4 regions of the Stutzerimonas sp. R40042 genome follow, and region 4 is predicted to be linked to each of the others. Evidence: predicted binding sites of a transcription regulator. Region 4 holds the regulator's gene; each other region holds the start of a gene.
The links. Region 4 encodes FliA, which starts transcription of late flagellar genes. Its sites were predicted from a motif close to CTAAAGTTTNNNNNNNNNNNGCCGNTAA; they were not measured.
Positions count from the first base shown of each region.

Region 1: a site for FliA is predicted at 2,525-2,552, ahead of OUY36_RS09760 (flagellin). Genes of this name have one in related genera too.
Region 2: a site for FliA is predicted at 3,206-3,233, ahead of OUY36_RS16605 (methyl-accepting chemotaxis protein). Genes of this name have one in related genera too.
Region 3: a site for FliA is predicted at 2,984-3,011, ahead of flgM (flagellar biosynthesis anti-sigma factor FlgM). Genes of this name have one in related genera too.

Region 1 covers NZ_CP113258.1:2,036,470-2,041,791, forward strand. The annotation lists gene ligA (NAD-dependent DNA ligase LigA) at 1-2,360, shown strand, start outside; gene OUY36_RS09760 (flagellin) at 2,762-4,243, shown strand; gene OUY36_RS09765 (flagellar protein FlaG) at 4,358-4,651, shown strand; gene fliD (flagellar filament capping protein FliD) at 4,715-5,322, shown strand, end outside.
Region 2 covers NZ_CP113258.1:3,502,624-3,507,945, forward strand. The annotation lists gene OUY36_RS16595 (outer membrane protein OmpK) at 1-127, shown strand, start outside; gene OUY36_RS16600 (outer membrane protein OmpK) at 327-1,139, shown strand; gene OUY36_RS16605 (methyl-accepting chemotaxis protein) at 1,199-3,130, opposite strand; gene OUY36_RS16610 (TetR/AcrR family transcriptional regulator) at 3,354-3,974, shown strand; gene OUY36_RS16615 (PA2169 family four-helix-bundle protein) at 4,088-4,540, opposite strand; gene OUY36_RS16620 (sensor domain-containing phosphodiesterase) at 4,668-5,322, opposite strand, start outside.
Region 3 covers NZ_CP113258.1:1,498,964-1,504,285, reverse strand. The annotation lists gene flgB (flagellar basal body rod protein FlgB) at 1-112, opposite strand, end outside; gene cheR (protein-glutamate O-methyltransferase CheR) at 308-1,135, opposite strand; gene OUY36_RS07185 (chemotaxis protein CheV) at 1,168-2,100, opposite strand; gene flgA (flagellar basal body P-ring formation chaperone FlgA) at 2,192-2,935, shown strand; gene flgM (flagellar biosynthesis anti-sigma factor FlgM) at 3,048-3,374, shown strand; gene OUY36_RS07170 (flagella synthesis protein FlgN) at 3,417-3,887, shown strand; gene OUY36_RS07165 (flagellar brake protein) at 3,955-4,698, shown strand; tRNA gene OUY36_RS07160 (tRNA-Arg) at 4,760-4,836, opposite strand; gene OUY36_RS07155 (hypothetical protein) at 5,110-5,322, shown strand.
Region 4 covers NZ_CP113258.1:2,932,469-2,937,790, forward strand. The annotation lists gene OUY36_RS13775 (chemotaxis protein CheA) at 1-761, opposite strand, end outside; gene OUY36_RS13780 (protein phosphatase CheZ) at 773-1,567, opposite strand; gene OUY36_RS13785 (chemotaxis response regulator CheY) at 1,591-1,965, opposite strand; gene fliA (RNA polymerase sigma factor FliA) at 2,040-2,765, opposite strand; gene fleN (flagellar synthesis regulator FleN) at 2,783-3,610, opposite strand; gene flhF (flagellar biosynthesis protein FlhF) at 3,702-4,994, opposite strand; gene flhA (flagellar biosynthesis protein FlhA) at 5,010-5,322, opposite strand, start outside.

The DNA.
Region 1 (5,322 bases), 900 kb from region 4:
CCGCCCAAACCGCCGCCGAGCGAATTGCCGAACTGCGCAGCGAAATCGACGCCCACAACTACCGCTACTACGTGCTCGACGAACCCAGCGTTCCCGATGCCGAGTACGACCGTCTGTTCAATGAGCTCAAGGCGCTCGAGGCGGAGCACCCGGAGCTGGTGACACCCGAGTCGCCAACCCAGCGGGTCGGCGGAGCGGCGCTGGCGGCGTTCGGTCAGGTGCGCTACGAAGTGCCGATGCTGAGTCTGGGCAATGCCTTCGAGGAGCAGGATCTGCTCGATTTCGACCGCCGCGTGCGCGAAGGGCTGGATTTGCCGGCAGGTGACCTGTTCGGCGATGGCGCTGTAGTCGAGTACAGCTGCGAACCCAAACTGGATGGTCTGGCGGTCAGCCTGCTTTATGAGAACGGCCATCTGGTGCGCGGCGCCACCCGCGGCGATGGCAGCACGGGTGAGGACATCAGCGCCAATGTGCGCACCGTTCGCAACATCCCGCTCAAGCTGCATGGCAGTGGCTGGCCGGCGGTGCTCGAGGTGCGCGGCGAAATCTACATGCCCAAGGCGGGGTTTGAAGCGCTGAATGCGCGGCAGCTGGAAAGCGGCGGCAAAACCTTCGCCAATCCCCGTAACGCCGCTGCTGGAAGCCTGCGTCAGCTGGATTCGAAGATCACTGCCAGCCGTCCGCTGGAACTTTGTGCCTACGGCGTAGGGCGCAGCGATGGCGAGCTGCCGGGTACGCACATCGGTATTCTCCAGGCGCTGAAAAGCTGGGGCCTGCCCATCAGCCGTGAGCTGAAACTGGCCAGGGGCGTCGCCGAATGCCGCGCCTATTACGACGCCATCGGTGAAAAGCGCGACGCGCTGCCGTATGAGATCGACGGTGTGGTGTTCAAGGTCAACGCGGTCGCGCAGCAGCGTGAGCTGGGCTTCCGGGCGCGCGAGCCGCGCTGGGCCATCGCCCACAAGTTTCCCGCGCGGGAGGAAATCACCGAACTGCTCGATGTGGAATTCCAGGTCGGCCGTACCGGCGCGATCACCCCGGTCGCCCGGTTGAAGCCGGTGCAGGTGGCGGGCGTTACGGTTTCCAACGCGACGCTGCACAACATGGACGAAGTGGCGCGCCTGGGCGTGATGATCGGCGATACGGTGATCGTGCGCCGTGCAGGCGATGTGATTCCCCAGATCCTTGGCGTAATCGCCGAACGCCGCCCGGTCGGCGCGCGCGCCGTGCATGTGCCGGAGCAGTGCCCGGTGTGCGGTTCTGCCGTGGAGCGTACCCAGCTGATCAAGCGCAGCAAGGGGCGTGAGTCGGTGAGCGAAGGCTCGATCTACCGTTGCGTCGGCCGGCTGGCCTGTCAGGCGCAGCTTAAGCAGGCGATCATCCATTTCGTCTCGCGTCGTGCGATGGATATCGACGGCCTGGGTGACAAGATCGTCGAGCAGCTGGTCGACAGGGGGTTGGTCAAATCGCCGGCGGATCTCTACTGCCTGACCCATGAGCAGGTCATCGATCTGGAAGGTTTCGCCGAAATTTCCACGCGCAACCTGCTCAACGCCATCGATGCCAGCCGCAAACCGAGCCTCGCAAGGTTCGTCTACGCCCTCGGCATACCAGACGTCGGTGAAGAAACCGCCAAATTGCTGGCACGCGCGCTGGGTTCCCTGGAGCGAATCAGCCGGGCATTGCCGGACGTGCTCGTCTACCTGCCTGACGTGGGGCTCGAAGTCGCTCATGAAATCCATAGCTTCTTCGAGGACGAACACAACCGCACGGTCATCGCGCTGCTGCGCGAGCGCGGCGTCGAACCACAGGAGGAGGGCGATGTACATCCCGAGTTCGCCGCCTGCGCGACACTGGCTGACCTGCTCGACCGGCTCAACATTCCTCATATCGCCCGCACCGGTGCCCAGCGGCTGACAGAGCGTTTCGGCACGCTCGAAGCAATCATCGCCGCCGACTGGCTCGATCTGCGTCAGGTTGAACGGCTGAACGAAAAGGCCGCGCGCTCCCTGCGCGACTACTTCGACAAACCCGAGAGCGCCGAACGCGCCCGCGCTATCGAAGCCCAGCTGCGGGAGTTCGGTATGCACTGGGAGAGCGAGAGGAAGTCTGCGGAAGGCCTGCCGCTGGCCGGGCAGACCTGGGTACTTACCGGCACGCTGGAAACCATGAGTCGTGATGAAGGCAAGGCGCGGCTGGAGGCTTTGGGGGCAAAGGTCGCCGGGTCCGTATCCGCCAAAACAAACTGCGTAGTGGCGGGCCCAGGCGCGGGGTCGAAGCTCACCAAAGCCAACGAACTCGGCGTGACGGTGCTCGACGAAGCGCAATTCCTCGAGCATCTCGCACAGCTTGGTTCATAGCACGTCAGCAACGCCTCATCCCAGCGAGCTTCGCTGTCATACCCGCTCCCCAAATGTTTCACCGAATTGGTGGGAGCGGCCTTCGGCGGGAATGCGTTAGCAAAGCTCGCCAGCAGTGAGCGAGCCCCTTTGACTCCAGGTCAGGGAACAGCTGCAGCTTTCCCCTAAAGTTTTCCTCGCCTCACCCGAAAAGCTAGTCAAGCAAGTCCGCAGTATGGATGTGCTGGCGTAGCGTTGGAGCGGTACCGGGCTCACGAAAAAGTTCGAATCTGCCCTAAAGCCAACCCAAACGGCGCCGATAAGCTAATCGAATGCGAACTCAATGGGTGCCTGGGCACAAGCCGGCCCGGAGTCGCAAGCTCAGGCAACCAAAGTAACTAGCGCCCTTGGAGGCAAACACCATGGCTCTTACCGTCAATACCAACATTGCTTCGCTGAATACTCAGCGCAACCTCAGCAACTCTTCCAATGCGCTGGCCACCTCCATGCAGCGCCTGTCCACCGGTAGCCGCATCAACAGCGCTAAGGACGACGCCGCTGGTCTGCAGATTTCCAACCGCCTGACCAGTCAGATCAGCGGCTTGGGAGTTGCCGTTCGTAACGCCAACGATGGAATCTCCTTGGCACAAACTGCAGAAGGGGCACTGCAGCAGTCAACAAACATTCTCCAGCGCATGCGTGACCTTTCGCTGCAGTCAGCTAATGGAAGTAATGATGGGTCAGATCGAGCATCCCTTCAGAAGGAAGTAGCTCAGCTGCAGTCTGAGCTAACCAGGATTGCGGACACGACTACGTTCGGTGGGCGCAAGTTGTTGGACGGTACCTTTGGAACGAGCTCCTTTCAGGTCGGCTCGAATGCAAATGAAACTATTAACGTGGCCTTGAAAGGAGCGTCTGCTAACTCGCTGGGCACGAATTTCAACGACCTTACGGGTGCGGCAGCAGGCGATATCGGCACGGTCTCTGCAGCCAATGCGGTCGCTGCTACGGCGCTGAACATTACGGGGCCTCAGGGCAGTAATGCCGCAGCAATTAACGTTGGGGCAGGGGCGTCTGCAAAGGCCACAGCCGCAGCCATTAATGCTGAAACCGGTAATACCGGTGTTGCTGCAGACGCGCGCACAGGGTTGCAGCTTTCTACGCTGTCAGGAGCTGCCACTTACACCTTTAATTTGCAGGGTGCAAACTCCAGCGCTGTAGCTATCACAGCGACTGCAACCTCAGCGACCGATTTTGCCGACTTTGCTGATAAGATTAACGCGGTTAGTAGTAGCACTGGGATCGTCGCTGTGGCCGACTCGTCTGGTAAGCTTCAACTGATAAGCGAAGCTGGCGATGATATTAAGATTACTAACTTCGCTGGCAACGCTACTGGCGACCAGTCGGTAGTAGCTACCGCGCTCGATTATGAAGGTAAAGCTACGACTAGTACATTCACTATCACCGAGACTAGTGCTGCAGCTGCTACTGCGGTTGGTGTTGTTCGCACTACTAGTTCTGGGGCGTTCTCGATTACCGCTGATACAGCTGATGTTACTGGTGCTATTGGCACCGAAACCTCGGCGTTGAAAGCGATTTCTAGCGTAAACATTAGTACCCAAGGCGGTGCCCAATCTGCTATCGCCATTATCGACTCGGCATTAGCCAGTATTGATAGCCAGCGCGCAGATTTGGGTGCGGTGCAGAATCGCTTCGACAATACCATCGCTAACCTACAGAGCATCTCCGAGAACGTTTCCGCTGCCCGCGGCCGCATCCAGGACACCGACTTCGCTGCCGAAACTGCAAATCTGAGCAAGAACCAGATTCTGCAACAAGCCGGTACCGCGATCCTGGCTCAGGCCAAGCAGCTGCCGCAGGCCGTTCTCAGCTTGCTGCAGTAAGCGAGGCTTACCGATGGGGTGGTTAATCCACCCCATCGATTCATTGAGAGGTGAATCATGGACGTCGCAAGAGCAGCCAGTGCCACACTTGCGTCATCCTCGTCGAGCAATGCAATGCCCAGCTTTCGTCAGGAGGCTGGGCTTTCGTCGTTGCAGGACGAGGGTGGCGTTGGCAAGGCGCCACAAAATGTAGATGTAAACGAAGCAGTAGAGCGAATTCGCACGCAGGTGCAGAACTTGCAGCGCGATTTGAACTTCAGCGTGGATGATTCCTCCGGTCAGGTTGTAGTACAGGTGCTGGACGGCGACTCGGGCAAAGTGGTGCGGCAGATTCCATCCGAGGATATCCTGCGCCTGGCAGAGCGTTTGGATGAGATGCGCAGCCTGTTGTTCGAGGCCAAGGCCTAGGCACGTTTCTTGTTTGGTTTTAGATCTAGTACGGTCGCGTGGTTTATTTGACGAGGTGAAGCTATGGCAGGCGTAACAGGCATCGGTTCCGGGATCGACATCGACAGCATCGTGGCCAGCATGGTGGCTGCCGAGCGCGCGCCCAAGGAAACCCAGCTTGCAACCCTCGAAAAGAAGACCACTACGCGGATCACGGCGGTTGGCGCGCTAAAGGGTGCAATCAGTGATTTCCAGACTGCACTGGGTGCGCTAAACAAGCCAGAGCTGTTCCAAGCGCGCTCGGCTACCTCCAGCAAGTCGGACTTCGTGGGCGTTACGGCGACAACCACCGCGGGAGCTGGCAGCTATCAACTGGAAGTCAAATCACTGGCGAGCAGCAGCAAGGTTGCATTGGCCGCGATTCCCAATACGGCCGAAGCCCCTGCGCGTTTTACCAGTGGAACGTTCGAGGTCTCGCTTGGTGTGCCAGGCATCCCGCCCGCGCCGAACACCAAGGAATCCTTTTCCGTCACGATTGACGAGGACAACAACACGCTCGTCGGTGTGCGTGATGCAATCAACACGGCCGGGAAAGACATGGGGGTTAGCGCCACCATCGTTACGGACGAGTATGGTTCTCGACTGGTGCTGAGTAGCAGCAAGACGGGCGCAGGGCGCGATATTACTGTCAC
Region 2 (5,322 bases), 570 kb from region 4:
CGGGGCCGGCAGGCTCTATGTGGGCGTCGAGTACGACTACTGGAGCAACAAGTACGGCATCGAGGACAGCCGCGTCTTCAACACCGACAACAACGTGGTCAACTTCATCGTCAAGGCGCACTTCTGAACACCGGAGCGCCGGGTAACCTCGGCGCACTCCGCGAGCCGTCAGGTCACATCGCTACGGCAATCGGCGTACTGCGACACCATGTCCGCGTCAATGCGGCTAATTCAGCCGCGAGCCGGTGTGTTATGCGCTTCTCGCCACGACGGCATTGGACGACAATGACAACAAAAAGCCACCATCGAACCCTAGGAGCGCCACCATGCACCTGAAAACTCTCCCTCTCGCCGCCGCAGTCGCCGGCAGCCTGCTGTCCGCCCCGGCAATGGCCGAAGGACTGCTCTACTGGCACAGCAACAGCCTGACCTACCTGTACGGCAAGGATTACAAGATCGATTCGCCGATCCAGCAGACCGTCACCTTCGAGCACGCCAACGGCTGGAAATACGGCGATACCTTCTTCTTCGTCGACTCGATCCACTACAACGGCAAGGGCAACGACAACGGCCGCGACGACAGCACCTTCTACGGCGAATTCTCGCCGCGCCTGTCGTTCGGCAAGATCCTTCAGCAGGACCTGAGCTTCGGCCCGATCAAGGACGTGCTGGTCGCCATGACCTACGAGTTCGGCGAAGGCGATGTGGAGACCTACATGATCGGCCCGGGCTTCGACTTGGCCGTCCCCGGCTTCGACTACTTCTCCGTCAACATCTATCACCGCGACACCGACGGCGACCGCGTGGGCGATGGCGTCTGGCAGATCACCCCGGTGTGGGGCTACACCCTGCCGGTGGGCAATTCCGACATCCTCATCGACGGTTTCATCGACTGGGTGGTGGACAACGACCGCAACTCCCGCGGCGAGGAATACCACGCCAACTTCCACTTCAACCCGCAGATCAAGTACGACCTGGGCAAGGCGCTGAACTGGGGCGAGAAGCAGCTGTACGTCGGTATCGAATACGACTACTGGACCAACAAGTACGGCATCAAGGATGGCGGTTTCGTAAGCGACAACTTCGTCGGCAAGACCGACCAGAACACCTTCAGTGCCATCGTCAAGGCGCACTTCTAAAGGTCGAGCAATAAAAGGGGCGCCGAGAGGCGCCCTTTTTGTTTCCGCGGCTCCGTCGCCTACAAGCGGAAGCTGCCCATCTGGCGGCCAAGATCCTCGGCCAGTTTCGACAGCGTCTGGCAGTCGGCCCGGCAGCCCTGCACGTCCTGGGCGGTGGCCTGGGCCAGATCGGCGATACCCTGCACGTTGTGGGTAATCTCCTCGGTGACGCTGCTCTGCTCCTCGGTCGCGGCGGCGACCTGGGTGTTCATGTCGCTGATGGCTTCCACCTGGGCGGTGATCGCCTGCAGGGACTCGCCAGTGCGCTGACTGGCCTGCACGCCGGTACCCGTTGCAGCCTGCCCGGCATGCATCGCGCTGACGGCGGTTTCGGCACCGTTCTTCAGCCGCCCGATCATCTGCTGGATCTCGTCGGTCGAGGCCTGGGTGCGGCTGGCCAGGGTGCGCACCTCATCGGCGACCACGGCGAAGCCACGGCCCATGTCGCCGGCGCGGGCGGCCTCGATGGCGGCGTTAAGGGCCAGCAGATTGGTCTGTTCGGAAATGCTGCGGATCACCGCCAGCACCTGATCGATGGAGGCCACCTGCTGCGCCAGATCGGTCACCGAGCCGGCGGCCTGGCCGATGTCGCCCGACATCCGCTCGATATGCCCGATCGACTCGCCGACCACTTGGCGCGCCTCGAGCGCCTCGCTGCGGGCGCCCTGGGAGGCCTGCGCCGCATTGCTGGCATTACGCGCGATCTCCTGCACGGTGAGTCCCATTTCGTGCACGGCGGTCGCCACCATGTCGGTCATCTCATGCTGGCGCCCGGCGCGCACCGCGGTGTCGTCCACCACCCGAGCCACCTGACCGACCGCACTGCGCAGCTGTTCGCTGGTCTTGAGCACATCGCCGATAAGGCTGCGCAGGCTGCCGATGAACCGATTGAAGCCACGCGCCAGGTCGCCGAGCTCGTCGGCACGGCTTTCGTCCAGACGGCGGGTGAGATCGCCACCGCCACCACCGATTTCCACCAGCGCCGCCGTGACCTGGCGAATCGGCCGCACAAGCCCGCGCGCCAGCAGGACGATCACGCCGAGAAAGAACAGGCCGATAGCCGAACCGATCAGGCTGGTCGTCCAGAGCGTACGACGCGCCTCGGCAAAGATTTCCGCCTCGGGCACCTCGGCGATCAGCGTCCAGCCGAGCCCATCCAGCGGTTGCGCCATGGCCAGAAACGTTTCGCCATTACGCTCGAAACGCACCACCTGTCCGGCCTGGGCTTCCAACTGCCGCGCAGCTTGCGTGCCGGCCAACTCGGCCAGCGCGGCGCGGCCGTTGTGCTCGCTGCGCGGATGGATTTTCACCTGGCCATCGCTGCCGACCAGATAGACCTCGCCACGCTCGCCAAAGCGGAAGTCGGCGATCAGTGCGGACATGGCGCTCAGGCTGTAACCCAGCCCGGCCACGCCAAGTACTCGCCCGCCAGCACTGATGCGCTGGTTGATGAACAGGGTCGGCTGGCCGGTGGCCTTGTCGACGTCCAGCTCCAGCCGGCGCTCGAGGCTGCCGTCCACCAGGCTGTAGAACCAGCCGTCGGCGTCTGCCGAGCGTGACAGGGTCCGGCTCAGCCCGGCGTCGGAGTAATAGTGGCCGCTGTCGAGTACGGCGATCGAGGTGGTCAGCGCGTTCTGCTGGGCTTTCACGCCATTGAGGTAGCGGCCGATGGCCTCGGCCTGCCGCGAATCCTCGCCCTGGATCAGCCAGTCGTGAACCAGCGTGTTGCCGGCGATACCGGCGGTGGCGGTGATGGGCGCCGCCAGGGTGCGCTCGATATCGTTGCGAATGGCGTTGATATTGGCCGGCAACGCTTCACCGAGCAGGTAGCGCTCGGCGAGGCGCTCGACAGCCGAGGCATACACCAGGATGACGATCAGCAGGCTCGCCAGCAGTGCCGCGCCCATGCTGAGGATCAGTTGCCACTGAATGCTGCGCTTGAAGAACTGCATGGAAGGCCCTCGCGTTATTATTGGACACATAAAAGCGCCATTACTGTACACAATTTATGACGCACGCAAGATCATTTAGCGGCATGGCCGTCGGGAACTTGATGGCGTTTAGCCTGGGCTCGGGCTGAACCGACGGATGGCGGCTCGGTTGAGGCCGCAAAGAAGCGAGTGCTAGCATGCCGAACCGCCGCCAGGCCGGGCGGCGCCAGCCAAACAGGTCCGCATGTCCAGCATTCGAGAGCGCAACCGAGACGTGATCCTGCGAGCCGCCAGCGAGGAATTCGCGGAAAAGGGCTTCGCCGCCACCAAGACCAGCGACATCGCCGCCCGCGCCGGGCTGCCGAAGCCCAACGTCTACTACTACTTCAAGTCCAAGGAAAACCTCTATCGCGAGGTGCTGGAGAGCATCGTCGAACCGCTGCTCGAAGCCTCGGCACCGTTCAATCAGCCCGGGCATCCGGCCGAGGTGCTGCGCGCCTACATCCGCACCAAGATCCGCATCTCCCGCGATCACGCCTATGCGTCCAAGGTGTTCGCCAGCGAGATCATGCATGGCGCCCCACACCTGTCACCGGAGCGCACCGCCCAGCTCAACGCCCAGGCCGCGCATAACATCGCCTGCATTCAGGGCTGGATCGACCAGGGTCTGATGGCCCCCATCGACCCCAGCCACCTGCTCTTCAGCATCTGGGCCGCGACCCAGACCTACGCCGACTTCGACTGGCAGATTAGCACTGTCACCGGCAAGGCCCGGCTCGACGAGGCCGATTACGATGCCGCCGCCGACACCATCATCCGCCTGGTACTGCGGGGCTGCGAAGTCGCCGAGCCGACGCCGGCCTGACGCCGGCGCCACAGTACGCCATGCGCAGGTAGGTGCCGTGGGAGCCGGATTGAACGGCCGCGCATAAAAAACGCCAGCAAGTGCTGGCGTTCATCCTGACGGGTGCCGCGCCGTTAGCCGCGTGCGCGGGCGGCGTCTCGCAGTGCCTTGACCTGATCATGGTTGCGCTGAACGCCCTGGTACTGATTCTGGACCACGCTGCGCACCTCGGCCGGCAGGTCTTTTTCCAAGGCTTTGCGGTAGCTCTTGACCGCCACATCCTCACCGCGCTCGCACTCGTTGAGAATCGCCTCGTCATCCTTGCCGGTGATCATCGCCTTGAGATCGACCCAGCGGCGATGGATGTCCGCCGACATGCTGGTGCTGGTTTCCGGATCGCCACCCAGCGAGCGCACCAGCTGCTGCAGCTCGGCGGCCGCGCTGGCGCAATCACGCGAACGCTGGTTCATGGTGCTCTTGAGCTGCGGGTCACGCAGGTCCTCGGCGCACTCGAGAAAGCCCTTTTCCCCATCCTTGCAGGTCTCAATCAGATCGTTGAGCACGGAAATCGTCTCTTTCGTGTCCATCTCGTACCTCCTGGCAGGTCGACTCGGAGAAGGCCGCAGATGGCGGCCGGTGTTAGCAGTCGACTGCCGGCTGGCGCCAAAGGTTCAGCGAAACCAGACCGAGGCGCCAGCAGTAGCTGGACGCGCGCTACGTTCGGTTGGCCTTCGCGAGCGGGCCCAAAGGTGCCGGCCGACCGAGCAGGTAACCCTGGGCCTTGTTCACCTCCAGGCGGCGCAGCATGGCCAGTTCTTCCTGCGTTTCGACCCCCTCGGCGACCACCTTGCAGCCGGTTTCCTCGGCGAAGCGGATCAGCGCTGCGGCCAGCGCACGGCAGCCGGTATCGCTGTCGACATTACGGATCAGGCTGGCATCGAGCTTGATCACGTCCGGCTTGAGTTTGAGGATGTGGCGGAAGCTCGCGTAGCCGGCGCCGGCATCGTCCACGGCAAGCCGCAGGCCCTCGCGGCGCAGCGGTTCCAGTGCCTCGGCGAGCCGCTCGTAGTCCTGCACCAGGGCATGCTCGGTGACTTCCAGCATCAGCCGGTCCAGTGGCTGGCGGGCTAGCACCTCGCTGAGCGCTCCGGCCAGGATGGTTTCGGGCGAGACGTTGAGCGACAGGTAGCTGTCGGCCGGTAGACGGTCGAAGCCCTGCAGCGCGGCCTCGATCAGGGCAATCTCCAGCTCCTTCTGCAGCCCGACCTGGCCCGCTTCATCGAACCACTTGTCCGGCGTGCGCTGCGGGTCGGCGAGGAAGCGCGCCAGCGCCTCGTGGCCGACGATGCGGTTCTCCACCAGATGCACG
Region 3 (5,322 bases), 1.4 Mb from region 4:
AATTGGGGGTATCGGCGTTAGCGATATTGTTGGCCAGCACCTCGGCACGCTGCGAGCGAAAGCCCAACGCCTTCTCGTGAATGCCCAATGCCTTGTCGAAACTGATGCTCATTGATCTGCCCTCTGTCGGGTACAGTCTGCTTGCGCACACAGCAGCAAGTGTCGTGCCAGACGCATCAAGAGCTTGATTTACAAGGATATAAAGGAAGAAAGCCGAGCCTTCGGCGTCAAAAGCGGCAAGGGCTTACCGCCTTTTTGCCGCGTTTGGAGCACAGACGCGACAGTTTTCTGCCGCTCTCTGGAACGATCACTTGGCCTTGTAGATGATGCCCGGACTGCACTGCACCATCTGGTACAGCTCCGGAAGACCATTAAGGGCCTCGGATGCACCGAGGAAGAGATAGCCTCCAGGGCGTAACGTGGCATGAATACGCTTGAGGATGTCTTTCTTCACATCCGCGGAGAAGTAGATCAAGACGTTACGGCAAAAAACGATGTCGAACTTACCTAGAGCCGCGTAGCTGTCGAGCAGGTTCTGGACGCGAAACTCGACGCGCGAGCGGATCGCAGGCTTCACCGCCCAACGGCCCGGCGCCTTGACATCGAAATATCGCTGCAGACGCTCGCTCGATAGGCCCCGGGCAATTGCAAGGCTGTCATATTCGGCAGCCTTACAGGCAGCAAGCATGGCACCGGACAGTTCGGTCGCAACGATCTGCACCCCAGTTTTTGGCTGGCTCGGATTGCCGCGCTCATACTCGTCGATGGCCATGGACAGCGAATACGGCTCCTGCCCCGAGGAGCATGCGGCGGACCAGATTCGCAGCCGCTGGCCGGACGCGCCTTTCAACATTTCGGGCAAAACCCGTGACTTGAGCACTTCGAACGGATAGGTATCGCGGAACCATAGCGTTTCGTTGGTCGTCATCGCATCGACCACCAACTCGCGCAGCCCGCTGCGCGGCTGCGCCTGAATCTTCCTGACCAGGTCACCAAGCGTCTTGATGCCCTGCTGCTCCATCAGCTTGTTCAGGCGACTGGACACCAAATACTGCTTGTTGCTGCCCAGCAGGATGCCGCACGTCTTTTCAAGGAATACCCGGAACTGCTCGAAATCCAGATCGACTGACACCAATAAAGCCTCACCATCATGTAGAGGACCCAGCCTCAGTTTGCATCCGCCTGCCTGATCCGATCAGCCACCCGGGCTGCAAGATCGTCAGGCTGGAACTTGGCGAGAAAGTCATCCGCGCCCGCCCGCTTCACCATGTTCTGGTTGAACACACCGGAAAGCGAAGTATGCAGCAGTATATGCATACCGTGCATGCGCGGATCGTGCCGCACCTCGGTAGTCAGGGTATAGCCATCCATTTCCGGCATTTCAATATCGGAAATCATCATTAGGAATTCTTCAGCTGGGTTCTTGCCCTCATCCGCCATCCGCTTCAGATAATTGAGGGCCTCGCGCCCGTCGTTCAACTTGATGACTTCGACCCCAAGGTTCTCCAGGCATCGCGTGATCTGCTTACGCGCCACCGACGAGTCATCGACGATCAGAACGCGGCAGGAGAGCGCCTTATTCCGGGTATCCTCATCCACGACATTAGGCGAAATCTCCTCAGAGGTCGGCGCCACCTCGGCCAGTACCTTTTCCACGTCGATGATTTCGACCAGTTTGTTGTCGATGTGCGTAACGGCAGTCAGGTAGTGATTTCGCCCCGCGCCCTTGGGTGGAGGCAAGATGGCCTCCCAGTTCAGGTTGACGATTCGCTCGACCGAACGCACCAGAAACCCGAGCGTGCGGTTGTTGTACTCGGTAATCACCGCAAAGGAATTTTGCACGTCCATCAGCGCGGATTTGCCGGTAGCGAGAGACAGATCGAGTATCGGCAAGGTACTACCGCGAATGCTCGCCACGCCGCGCACCACCCGTCCACACTTGGGCATGACGGTCAACCGAGGACACTGCAGCACCTCTCGGACCTTGAACACGTTGATCCCATACAACTGCTCGCCCTCCAGGCGAAACAGCAGCAACTCAAGGCGATTCTGACCCACCAACTGGGTACGCTGGTTAACCGAATCCAATACACCGGCCATGCCAGTCTTCCTCTCTGCGTGCAGATTATCGGGGCTGGCGACCTTAAAGTGACGGCACGCCCCTTGCTTTGTTTGGGATATGAACGTCCATATGACCATTTTCCGGCGCGATAGCCAGATACTGCGAAAAAGCGCAGCGGTGCTCGTTGCGCTGTGCGCGATAGGGCAGCTTGCCCATGCGTCAACCATGTCACATTCCAAACAGCTTATCGACGTGACTGAACAGTTTCTTGAGGGTTCAGTGGTCGACTATTTAAGCCGCACTGACATCCAGGCGCGCCATGAAGTCGAGGTGAGCCGACTCGACCCGCGCCTGCGACTAAACCAGTGCGATCAGCCACTGACAGCAAGCCTGACCAGTACGAGCGCCCCCATCGGCCGCGTCACCGTGCGGGTAAGCTGCCAGGGCAGCAGTCCGTGGTCGGTTTTCGTCCCGGCACAGGTAAGACTGTATCGGCATGTCATCGTGGCCAGCAAATCACTGCTGCGGGATACGGTACTGAGCGAAAGCGACGTCAGCATCGCGGAGCGAGACGTCTCGAACCTTAGCCAGGGCTATCTGACCCGGCTCGATGAAGTGCTGGGCACCAAGCTAACTCGGCCGGTGCAGCCCGACCAGGTGATCGCACCCAACCAGATTGAGCTGGCGAAGGCCGTGCGCAAGGGCGACCATGTCGTCATCACGGCGAGATCCGGCACGATCAGCGTGCGCATGCCCGGTGAAGCCATGGCTGACGGTGTTCCGGGCAAACAGATTCCGGTAAAGAACCGCCGTTCCGGCCGCACGGTAAAGGCTCGGGTAGTCGCACCCGGTCAGGTCGAAGTTGCGATGTAGATGAGGCCGCGGCAGGTAGCTTTTCCGTGTGCCCCAGAGAAAAAAACGCTAAAGTTCTGTCCATTGTTGCCGAACACATGGCAAGCGTCCTGATTCCTTCGAGGTTTGCATCATGGTCATCGACTTCAATCGACCCAACAGCCCACTGAATGCCCCTACCGGGCGTAACAGTGTGCAAAGCAACGAGCGCGCGGCCGCTCCGCAACAGGAGACGACCGGCGAGGCAAGCAAAACCGCTGGCACCAACACTGCCGGTGATACCGTGCAACTGAGCCCCGAAGCTCAGCGCCTGCAGCAAGCGGCCGACAAATTGAACGATCAGCCTGCGGTCGATCAGGAGCGTGTGGCCAAACTCAGGCAAGCGATTGCCGATGGCTCCTACCAGGTCGACAGTGCACGCGTGGCAGCCAAGCTCCTGGCGTTCGAAACGCAACGCTAAGCCCGGGCCCATTTTTCATACGAATCCGCCCCGAGTTCCGACATGCATGACGCTGCAGTACTTGAGCAACTGACCGACGATATCGGCATAGCCCGCCAACTCCTTGAGCTTATTGATCAGGAGTTTGCAGCGCTGGGTGATCGCAATCTGGTCGAACTGGAAGCCACACTGAGCAAGAAGCAGCCCCTGCTCGCCTTGCTTGGCCAGCACAGTGCTCAACGCAGCCAATGGCTTGTCGACCAGCGACTGAGCCCCGACAGAGCAGGCCTGGAAATCGCGGCGAGTCGGATCGAGCAAGGCGAAGCCCTGATCGAAAAGGCCAAGCTTCTCGAAACTGAACTCGAACGCTGTCGCTCTGCGAACGAGCGTAACGGCCGCCTGATACGAGCCAATCAGAGCACGCTGGGTGAAATACTGAAGATCCTGCAAGGCAAGGACGACACTCCCAGCCTCTATGACAATCGCGGAAGCGCAGCGAAAAACAAGCAGCAGCGGCCACTGAGCCAGGCCTGAACGAACAAGAGCAACAAGTAAGGACGCAACACGATGGTGAGCACAACGCACCGGAGAGCACAGGACCGTGTCTAGCCTATTTCTGGACGAAGACGGCCCACAACCTCCCAAGCTGCTGACCGCACCACTGGAGATTTATGCCAACCTGCGTCCGCTTCTCGATAACAACATCGCGCTGACCCTTCGGTTCCATGAGCGCAATCAGCGCTATCAGAGCTTTCTGGTGCAGATGAACCGGGAAACCGGATGGATCGCACTGGATGAGCTGATCCCCAATGACGGCGAGCGCCTACTGCTTCAGGGCGAGCCAATCAACATCGAAGGCTTCTACGAAGGCGCCAAAATCTCTTGGACGAGCGACCGAGAGGTTCATCTAGGCGAAATTGACGGTGCTCGCTGCTACTGGATCCCAACCCCGGCAGAACTGACCTACCACCAGCGGCGCAATGCATATCGCGCACAGCTCAACGAAACCGCGGTGGCCGCGCAGCTTGGCGGCGCTTCGGTGCGCACGGCGCTGGAAGGGCGACTACTCGATATTTCGGCCACAGGGTGCAAGCTCAGCATCAAGGGCAACCACCAGGGCAACCTACAGACTGGCCAGGTATACGAACTGGTAGCCAAGCTGCCGATCGGACAGATCCAGAGCGATGTCGAGCTTCGCCATCTCGTAATCGATGAGAAGCGGGACATATCGTTGTGCGGCTTTCGCTTCCATCGCCTCAGCGGGCAGACACAGCGCCAGATAGAACGTCTCGTCTACCAACTGCAGCGCGACGCTCGCCGCGATAACGCTACGCCATTCGGCTAACGCCGCCCTTCATATGGCAGGAGCTCGCTGCCCTCACACCCTGCCGGCGAACAGGGCGCTATGGCGTCCCAGGCGAGGTTCGAACTCACAACCTTCCCCTTAGGAGGGGGATGCTCTATCCAATTGAGCTACTGGGACCGGATCACGCGGGCGGCATCTTATCGACACCAGGGCCTTTTGTCATGCCCCACGCAGTGCGTGCCCATACTCGACAAACCATCGGCACCAGCTCCAGAGAACCGTGCATTGCATTTTGCATGGACCTCAACTGCGCCCCGTGCAAAGCGCAATCCAGACCAGCATAACAAAACACTTAAGTTATTGATTTTTAAATACTTTTTTATCGTTAAACTTTGGCATGACAGCTGCAAAGAGTAAGGCACACTCAACGTGACGCGAAGGATAACGCTCATGATCAAGCCGGCCTTTCTTCTTGGTGCAGGATTCGCATTCGCAGCTCTGACCGCCTTGCAACTCCCACCAGCCGAGCTTTCACAGGTGACCTACGAGCCGACATCTCGGCTATCTCTGCAGTACTCAGGCACCGTCCCCAGCGCACAGGCGACGACGCTCAGCGCCACGGAAACAGCCATCCCTGCGCAACCGCAACGCTGGGTCTTCTAG
Region 4 (5,322 bases):
GCTGCGGTGGTTGCCGGCTCGAATTTGCCCTTGCCGTGCAGCTGATCGAGCAGTGCTTCGAACTCGTCATCGGTGATCTCGTCGCTTGCGCCTGCCCCGCTACTAGCAATCGCAGGCTCGGCAGCCGCCGGCGTGGTCGCTGCGGTGGTTGCCGGCTCGAACTTGCCCTTGCCATGCAACTGATCGAGCAACGACTCGAACTCATCATCGGTGATTTCGTCAGCCACGGTGCCTGTATCGGCGGATGCCAGCGGCTCGACAGCGGGCGGTTCGATCGCATCCAGCAGCTGCTCGAAATCGCTGTCGGCGCCTTCGCTCACAGGCTCGGCGATCGCCTGGGGCGCTGCGGCGGCAGGTGCTTCGTCGTCGGATGCAGGCTCGGCCAGACGGGCCAATGCGGCCAGCAGTTCCGGCGAGGCAGGAGTAGGTTCGACGCGTTCACGGACCTGGCTGAACATCGCGTTCACGGCGTCGAGCGCCTGCAGAACGACGTCCATCAGTTCGGAATCGACTCGACGCTCACCCTTGCGCAGGATGTCGAAGACGTTTTCGGCAATGTGGCAGCATTCCACCAGCTCATGAAGCTGAAGAAAGCCCGCACCGCCCTTGACCGTATGGAACCCGCGAAAAATCGCATTGAGCAACGCCATGTCATCGGGGCTGCTTTCCAGCTCCACGAGTTGCTCGGACAATAGTTCGAGAATCTCGCCGGCCTCTACCAGGAAGTCCTGGAGAATTTCTTCATCGGCGTCGAAGCTCATATTCACTTCCCCTAAAAGCCCAGGCTTGAAAGCAGATCATCGACATCGTCCTGGCCGGAAACGACGTCTTCACGCATATCGGCATGCATCTGCGGACCTTCACCATTGGAAGGCGATTTTTCTTGTTTTTTCTTCTCTTGCTCGGCGCGCATGGCATCACGGTCGTGCTGGATGCCAGCCACGCGGTCGACCTGCCCCGCCATCAGGACGAGATTGAGCAGATTGCTTTCAAGCTCGGTGATCAGTCGGGTGACACGCTTGATGACCTGGCCGGTCAGGTCCTGGAAATCTTGGGCCAGCATGATTTCGCTGAGGTTCTGCGACAGCTGGCTACCATCGTTCATGCTGCGCTTGAGGTACTGGTCGATGCGCTTGACCAGCCCACGGAACTGTTCAGCATCCATTTCGCGGCGCATGAATCGCTGCCAGTCGGCCGTCAGGCTCTGGGCCTCGTAGCTAACGTAGTTGACCAGCGGCGCCGATTCCTCCACCAGATCCATGGTGCGGTTGGCGGCCTTCTCGGTCATCTCCACCACATAGGACAGGCGATCGGTCGCGTCGGTGATCGGTGACGGATCGCCGCCAGTGGCACAGGTATCCATCTCGAGTTTGACGATGGCGTTGTGCAGCTCGCGGGTGAGCTTGCCGACTTCCTGATAGAGACTGTGATTACGCGCCTGGCTGAGTTCATTGAACATCTGCGTCGCTTCATCGAAGCGGCCCTGCTGCAGGCTTTCAATCAACTTAGGGGCGTTGGCCTTCAGAGTCGCTTCGAACTCTGCCAGGCTCTGATCTGCTTGCGTCATAGTGCCCTCGCGGCGTTGCTGCTTCAGCCGTTGACGCGCTCGAAGATCTTCTCGATCTTCTCCTTGAGCACCTGGGCAGTGAAAGGCTTGACCACATAGCCGTTTACGCCGGCCTGTGCCGCCTCGATGATCTGGTCGCGCTTGGCTTCGGCAGTGACCATCAGCACCGGCAGGTGCTTGAGGCGCTCGTCGGCACGCACGGTACGCAGCAGATCGATACCGCTCATGCCCGGCATGTTCCAGTCGGTGACGAGAAAGTCGAAGCTGCCGCTCTTGAGCATCGGCAGCGCGGTGGTGCCATCGTCCGCTTCGGCGGTGTTGGTGAACCCCAGGTCACGCAAGAGGTTCTTGATGATTCGTCTCATCGTCGAGAAGTCATCGACGATGAGGATTTTCATGTTCTTGTCCAAGTCGACCTCCGTAAGTCCCAAAATGCCTCAGCAAACCGAGCACGTCATACCGCAAACAATCGTCAATTGGCGCGCCATTCACCGAGGCGCGCACGCAGGCGCGCCGCACACTGGCTATGCAACTGGCTCACACGCGACTCGCTGACTCCCAGCACCTGACCGATTTCCTTCAAGTTCAGCTCTTCGTCGTAATACAACGACAGCACCAGCTTCTCGCGCTCCGGCAGGTTGGCGATGGCTTCTGCCAGCGCCAACTGGAAACGTTCGTCCTCCAGATCGCGGAAAGGCTCGGGGTGCGTGCTGCCGGCATCCTCCTGCAGCTCGCCATGCTCGCCTTCCTGCAGCAGGTCGTCGAAGCTGAACAGTCGGCTGCCGAGGGTATCGCCGAGGATGCTGTAATACTCATCGAGACTAAGCTTAAGTTCGGCCGCAACTTCATGATCTTTAGCGTCACGACCGGTTTTCGCTTCGATGGCGCGGATCGCCTCGCTGACCATGCGCGAGTTGCGATGCACCGAGCGTGGCGCCCAATCGCCCTTGCGCACCTCGTCGAGCATGGTGCCGCGGATGCGGATGCCGGCGTAGGTTTCAAAACTGGCGCCCTTGCCGGCGTCGTACTTCTTCGCTGCTTCCAGCAGTCCGATCATTCCAGCCTGGATCAGGTCGTCCACCTGCACACTCGCAGGCAGACGCGCCAGAAGGTGGTAAGCGATACGCTTGACCAACGGCGCGTACTGATCGATCAGGCGATATTGAGCATCCTTTGCCTGAGCCTTGCTGTAATACATAGCGGATCCGGCACCTGTCATTCGTGGCTTTCTGAAGCGGGACTGATGAGGCGCTCGACGAAGAATTCGAGATGGCCGCGCGGGGTAGCGGGCAACGGCCAGGTATCGATCTTCTGCGCAATGGCCTTGAAGGCCAGCGCGCATTTGGAGCGCGGATAGGCTTCATAGACGGCACGCTGCTTTTGTACCGCCTTGCGTACGGCCTCGTCGTAGGGCACGGCGCCGACATACTGCAGCGCCACATCGAGAAAACGCTCGGTGACCTTGGTCAGCTTGGCGAACAGGTTGCGACCTTCCTGGGGTGCATGCGCCATGTTGGCCAACACCCGGAAACGACTGATGCCGTAGTCACGGTTGAGCAATTTGATCAGAGCATAGGCATCGGTGATGGACGTGGGTTCATCTGTGACGACCAGCAGCACTTCCTGCGCGGCACGCACGAAGCTGACCACCGAATCACCAATACCGGCCGCGGTATCGATGATCAGCACGTCCAGCTCATCGCCCAGCTCACTGAATGCCTGGATCAGACCGGCATGCTGCAGGGACGACAGCTGTACCATGCTCTGCGTCCCGGATGCCGCGGGCACGATACGGATACCGCCGGGGCCCTGAATCAGCACATCGCGCAGATCGCACTCACCGGCGATCACATCGGCCAGGGTTCGCTTGCTGGTCAGGCCAAGCAGGACGTCGACGTTGGCCAGACCCAGGTCGGCGTCGAGCAACACCACACGCCGGCCCAGATCGGCCAGCGCCAGCGCCAGATTGACCGACACGTTGGTCTTGCCGACGCCACCCTTGCCGCCGGTCACCGCAATCACCTGTACGGGATGCATACCCATGTTCACACGCCTATATCTTGCTGGGGCCATACGGCCGGCGATGCGCCCGCATGGCACGCATCTGGTTCATTCTGGTACCGCACTCGCTTGATCATCCGGCCCGCCGTGACGAGCCGTTGTACAACCCGGCGAACATGTCCGCCATGGCCTCTTCGCTCGGCTCCTCGCCTGATTGCAGGCTTACCGCACGGCTGACCAGCTGGTGGCTACGGGGCAGATGCAGGTCATCCGGAATCCGCGGGCCATCGGCGAGGTAGGCTATCGGCAAATGCTGGCTGATCGTGAGACCGAGCACATCGCCGAGGCTGCCTGCCTCGTCCAGCTTGGTCAGGATACAACCCGCCAGGCCGCAGCGACGATAGTTGTGCCATGCCGCCTTGAGTACCTGACTCTGGCTGGTCGCCGCCAACACCAGATAGTTCTTGGATTTCACACCGCGATCCGACAGCGCTTCGAGCTGCTTGCGCAAGGTCGGATCGCTGGCCGGCAGGCCGGCGGTGTCGATCAGGATCACGCGCTTGCGGGCCAGCGGCGCCAGCGTCTTGCTCAATGGCTGGCTCGGGTCGATCTGCAGCACCGGTACGTCGAGGATACGCCCAAGCGTCTTGAGCTGCTCCTGCGCGCCGATCCGGTAGTTGTCCATGCTCGCCACGGCGATGTTCTGTGCGCCGTACTTGAGTACGTAACGGGCCGCGAGCTTGGCCAGGGTGGTGGTCTTGCCAACACCGGCCGGGCCGACCAGCGCAATCACTCCGCCCTCTTCCAGCGGCTCCTGCTTGCTGACCTTGATCGCCTGCGCCATATAGGCCAGCACCATGCGCCAGGCCTGACGCGGATCGTTGATGGTCGCGACCTTTTCCAGCAGGCTGCGCGACAGTTCGGCCGGCAGGCCGAGGCGCTGCAGCCGACGCCAGAGGCTGGCCTGCTGCGGACGGCGGCTCTGCTCCTGCCCCCAGGCGATCGAGCCGAGCTGCACCTCGATTAGCTCACGCAGACCGTGCAGCTCAGAATACATCGCCTCGATCGCGCGCGGATCGACGGCGGCGGACGGCGCGGCAGCCGGCTCGGGCTGAGCGCTCGGCGCCACGGCGGCCGGCTTCTCGTCAAGCAGTTGACGATCCTGCATCTTTGCCTGCGGCGCGGCGCTCAGTTCGGCATGGGCACTGGCCAGGCGCGATTGCGTCTTGCGCAGCTCAGCTTCAAGCGCAGGATTGGGCTTGGTCGCTGCCGGCGCGGACTGCATCGGGTAGTCGAGTACGGCCGTCAGCTCGACGCCACCGGCCACCCGGCGATTGCCGATGATCACGGCATCGGCGCCCAGCTCGTCACGCACCATCTTCATGGCGATGCGCATATCGGCGGCGAAGAAACGTTTGACCTGCATGGCCTGTACCCTCGGTTAATTCTGACCCACCGTCGAGACGATGGTGACCTGCTTGTTGTCCGGTATTTCCTGGTAGGCCAGAACATGGATGTTCGGCACTGCCAGCCTTGCGAACCGCGACAGCATCGCCCTGACCGGGCCGGCGACCAGCAGAACCGCCGGTTTGCCGAGCATTTCTTGACGCTGTGCCGCTTCTACCAGAGACCGTTGCAACTTTTCGGCCATTCCCGGCTCCAGCAGGATGCCGTCATCGGAGCCCTGCCCAGCCTTCTGCAGGCTATTGAGCAAGATCTGTTCCAATCGGGGCTCGAGGGTGATCACAGGCAGC